Regions from separate parts of the Streptomyces sp. T028 genome, predicted to be linked through region 1. Evidence: riboswitches for the same ligand, from Rfam matches in the RefSeq annotation. Region 1 holds a riboswitch; the other holds the start of a gene.
What was found. Region 1 has a riboswitch for S-adenosylmethionine ahead of thrC (threonine synthase). Riboswitches for the same ligand answer to the same signal wherever they lie in the genome.
Positions count from the first base shown of each region.

Region 2: linked by a shared signal. The riboswitch ahead of ACLZN2_RS13150 (aminotransferase class V-fold PLP-dependent enzyme) and the one ahead of thrC (threonine synthase) in region 1 are both predicted to bind S-adenosylmethionine.

Region 1 is NZ_JBLRVZ010000001.1:156,487-158,874, forward strand. Features, by position in the region: gene ACLZN2_RS00860 (glucosyl-3-phosphoglycerate synthase) at 1-813, opposite strand, end outside; SAM riboswitch class I at 978-1,124, shown strand; gene thrC (threonine synthase) at 1,143-2,388, shown strand, end outside.
Region 2 is NZ_JBLRVZ010000012.1:179,996-182,383, reverse strand. Features, by position in the region: gene trpD (anthranilate phosphoribosyltransferase) at 1-565, shown strand, start outside; SAM riboswitch class IV at 759-875, shown strand; gene ACLZN2_RS13150 (aminotransferase class V-fold PLP-dependent enzyme) at 1,015-2,388, shown strand, end outside.

The DNA.
Region 1 (2,388 bases):
GTGGCCGCGGGCCAGGCGCAGCTGGGCGGTGCGGTAGATCGCCGCCGCCATCCGGCCGAGGGCCTGCCCGTCCTGGTGGCGGTGCTTGCGCACCCCGACGTCGACCTGGGCGAGGGCGTCGAGGCCCACCAGGTGCAGCGCGTCTATCAGCATCCCGAGCTCGACGCCGTACCCCACCGGGAACGGCAGCTGTTCGAGCAGCGAGCGGCGGGCCGCGTACTCGCCGCCGAGTGGCTGCACGAAGCCGGCCAGCTGCGGCCAGTGCATGTTCAGCAGGGGGCGCGCCATGAGCTCGGTCACCCGGCCGCCCTGCCCGGCAGCGCCGCCCAGGGGACGGTCGTACATCCCCTTGACGAGGTCCACCGCGGGGTCGGTGAGCAGCGGGCCGACGATGCCGGAGACGAAGTCCGAGGAGAACTCCCTCAGGTCGGCGTCGATGAAGCAGACGACGTCGCCGGTCGTGACGAGCAGGGAGCGCCACAGGACCTCGCCCTTGCCGGGCACGGCCGGGATGCGGGGCAGGATCGTGTCGCGGTGGACGACCCGGGCGCCGGCCGCCGCCGCGACCTCGGCCGTGCGGTCGGTCGATCCCGAGTCGACGACCACGAGCTCGTCGACGAGCGGGACCTGCTGCATGAGGTCATGACGGATGATCGCGACGATGTCGCCGACGGTCTCCTCCTCGTTGAGTGCGGGCAGGACGACACTGACCGTCTGCCCCGAGGACCGTTTGGCGGCCATGATCCGGTGCAGCGGGCGATCGCTCACGGTCCAGGAGCGGGTGGCCAGCCAGCGCTCGACTTCTTCCAGCACAGTCTGCGGCTCCTCACTGTCACGACCACACTGCAGGGTGTGATCCATCTCGCGGTACGGACGACTATCTCAACTGTCCTGGCCGTCGGTTACAGTCTTGAACAACGCGGATGACCATCGCATGTCCGGGGTCATCCGGCGTTCAGCGTTCAACAACCACATACCGCTCATCCAGAGGGGCAGAGGGACACGGCCCGATGAAGCCCCGGCAACCCTCCAGCCGGTCTGACCACGTCGTCGTGGTGAGGCTCCCGGCTAGGGAAGGTGCCAAATCCGTCTCACGGCGAGATGCGTCGTGAGGAAGATGAGGAGAAAGGGCCTCGCCTCACATGGCTGCGCAGACTGTTGCAACCGGATCCACCGATTCCGTCGCTTCCACCACTTCCGTCGCCTCCACCGTGGACCTCGGCCCCGCCGCCGCGCTGAGCTGCCGCGAATGCGGTCACCAGGTCCCCCTCGGCCCGGTCTTCGCCTGCGAGGAATGTTTCGGCCCGCTCGAGATCGCATACGACTTCTCCTCCTACGACACGGAGGAGCTCCGCAAGCGCATCGAGGCGGGACCCGCGAACATCTGGCGTTACGCGCCGCTGCTGCCCGTCCCGGCGGACGTGGCCGACAAGCCCAACATCAACCCCGGCTGGACCAAGCTCGTCAAGGCCGACAACCTGGCGCGCGAGTTCGGCGTCGAGGCCGGCAAGCTGTTCGTCAAGGACGACTCCGGCAACCCGACCCACTCCTTCAAGGACCGGGTCGTCGCCCAGGCCGTCGAGGCGGCGCGGGCCTTCGGGTACACGACCCTGAGCTGCTCCTCGACCGGCAACCTCGCCGGTGCCGTCGGCGCCGCCGCCGCCCGCGCCGGCTTCCGCTCCTGCGTGTTCATCCCGCACGACCTGGAGCAGGGCAAGGTCGTCATGGCCGCGATCTACGGCGGTGAGCTCGTCGGCATCGAGGGCAACTACGACGACGTCAACCGCTTCTGCTCCGAGCTCATCGGCGACCCGGCGGGCGAGGGCTGGGGCTTCGTCAACGTCAACCTGCGGCCGTACTACGCCGAGGGCTCCAAGACGCTGGCGTACGAGATCGCCGAGCAGCTCGGCTGGGAGCTTCCCGACCAGCTGGTCGTGCCGATCGCCTCCGGCTCCCAGCTCACGAAGATCGACAAGGGTCTGCAGGAGCTGATCAAGCTCGGGCTCGTCGAGGACAAGCCGTACAAGATCTTCGGCGCGCAGGCGGAGGGGTGCAGCCCTGTCTCCGTCGCGTTCAAGGCCGGGCACGACGTCGTACGGCCGCAGAAGCCGAACACCATCGCCAAGTCGCTGGCGATCGGCAACCCGGCGGACGGTCCGTACGTCCTCGACATCGCGCGTCGCACGGGCGGTGCGGTGGAGGACGTGACCGATGAGCAGGTCGTCGAGGCGATCAAGATCCTCGCCCGGACCGAGGGCATCTTCGCGGAGACCGCCGGTGGTGTGACGGTGGGTGTCACGAAGAAGCTGATCGAGAACGGGCTGCTGGATCCGACGAAGACGACCGTTGTGCTGAACACCGGGGATGGTCTGAAGACGTTGGATGCGG
Region 2 (2,388 bases), on a different contig from region 1:
CAAGTTCCACCCGGCGCTGCGTCACGCGGGCGCCGCACGCGGCCAGTTGGGCATCCGCACGGTGTTCAACATCCTCGGCCCGCTGACCAACCCGGCCCGGGTGCGGGCCCAGGCGGTCGGGGTCGCGGACCCGCGCATGGCGCCGGTCGTCGCGGGCGTCTTCGCCGAGCGCGGCCACTCCTCCCTGGTCTTCCGGGGCGACGACGGCCTCGACGAGCTGACCACCACGGCCACCTCCCGGGTGTGGGTGGTCCGCGACGGCAAGGTCACCGAGGAGACCTTCGACCCGCGGGACGTCGGCATCGAGCTGGTGCCCGTGGAGGCTCTGCGCGGCGGTGATCCGTCGTACAACGCGGAGGTCGCCCGCCGTCTCCTGGACGGCGAGCAGGGCCCCGTCCGGGACGCCGTCCTGCTGAACTCGGCGGCCGCCCTGGTCGCTCTGGAGCCGGGCACGGGGACGCTCGCGGAGCAGCTCCGGTCCGGGATGGACCGGGCGGCCGAGTCCATCGACTCGGGGGCCGCGAAGGGGGCGCTGGAGCGGTGGGTGGCTGCCACCCACGCGTGAGCGCTCTGCTGGGGGAGCTGTAATTCGTCTGCTGCGCCGTCTCGGCTGGTCGCGCCCACGCGGCGGAGCCGCATATCGATACAGCCCCGCGCCCCTGTGGGCGCGCCCACAGGGGCGCAGCCACAGGGGCGCGGGTCCGGCATTCGGACGTGAGTTGCGGGGGTGCGATCACTTCGCGTACGTTGCTGTACCAGGTCATGAGTGACAGTCATGAGGCCCCGGCCGACTGTCCGGCAACCCTCCGTCCGTGGCGGGGTGCCCCGGGTGAAGACCAGGCCGTAGGCAGCGAGGTCTACGGCAAGCGCGGGTCGTCGAGGAGTCTTCCGTGAGCAAGCGAATGCGATAGGGCCGCAGAGCCCCGCCTCCGCATCCCCTTTCACCCTTCACACCCACGCTCGAGCCATGCCGCTCGCGGGGTGAATTCCACCTGCCTTCACGGGAGTTCCGCCATGTCCGTCTCCACCGCTGCCTCCGTCCAGACTGTTTGTGCCCCTCTGCCCGTTCTGGGCCGGGATGTCACCGTCCCGCTCGTCACGGGTGGCGAAGTCACCTACGCGGCGCTCGACTACGCCGCCAGCGCCCCCGCCCTCCAGCGCGTCTGGGACGACGTGGCCGCCTACGCCCCGTACTACGGCAGTGTCCACCGCGGTGCCGGCTACCTCTCCCAGCTCTCCACGGACCTCTTCGAGAACGCCCGCCGCACGGTCGCCGAGTTCCTGGACTGCCGCGCGGACGACCAACTGGTCTTCACCCGCTCGACGACGGACTCCCTCAACCTTCTCGCCGCCGCCCTCCCCGACGGCTGCCAGGTCTTCGTCTTCGAGACCGAGCACCACGCCGGCCTGCTCCCCTGGAAGGACGCCCGGGTCACCTACCTCGACGCCCCGCGCACCCCGGGCCAGGCCGTGGAGACCCTGGAGCGCGCCCTCGCCGACCGCGCTGTGTCCGTTGAAGGGGGCCACGGCCCGGCCCTGGTCTGCGTCACCGGCGCCTCGAACGTCACCGGCGAGCTGTGGCCCGTACGCGAGCTCGCGGCGGCCGCCCACGCGCACGGCGCCCGGATCGTCCTGGACGCCGCCCAGCTGGCCCCGCACCACCCGGTGTCCGTCCGTGACCTGGACGTCGACTGGGTCGCCTTCTCCGGCCACAAGCTGTACGCCCCGTTCGGCTCCGGCGTCCTGGCCGGCCGCGCCGACTGGCTGAAGGCGGCCGACCCCTACCTCGCGGGCGGCGGCGCCAGCCGCAGGGTCACCCGGCGCGAGGACGGGGGAGTGGACGTGGAGTGGCACGAGAGCGCGGCCCGCCACGAGGCCGGCTCCCCCAACGTCATCGGCGCCTACTCCATCGCCTCGGCCTGCAAGGCGCTCACCGAGGCCGGCTTCGACACCCTGGTCGCCCGCGAGCAGCACCTGATCGACAGGGTCCGCGCGGGCCTGGCCGAGGTCCCGCAGGTGAAGGTGCTGTCCCTGTTCGGCGACGACGCGCCCCGGGTCGGCGTGATCTCCTTCGTCGTCGAGGGCTGGAACAGCTCCCACTTCGCCGCGGCCCTGTCCGCCGAGTACGGCATCGGCGTCCGCGACGGCCTCTTCTGCGCCCACCCCCTGGTCCGCACCCTGCTGGGCAGCGCCCCGCAGGCCCAGGGCGAGTGCGGCGCCCCCGAGGCGGCACCGGGCGAGAAGTCCCTCAACGCCATCCGCGTGAGCTTCGGCGCGGGCACCCCCGACGAGCACGTGGACCGCTTCGTCACCGCCGTACGCGAACTGGTGACCGAGGGCGCGAAGTGGACGTACAGGACGGAAGAGGGCCGCTGCGTCCCGGCGGTG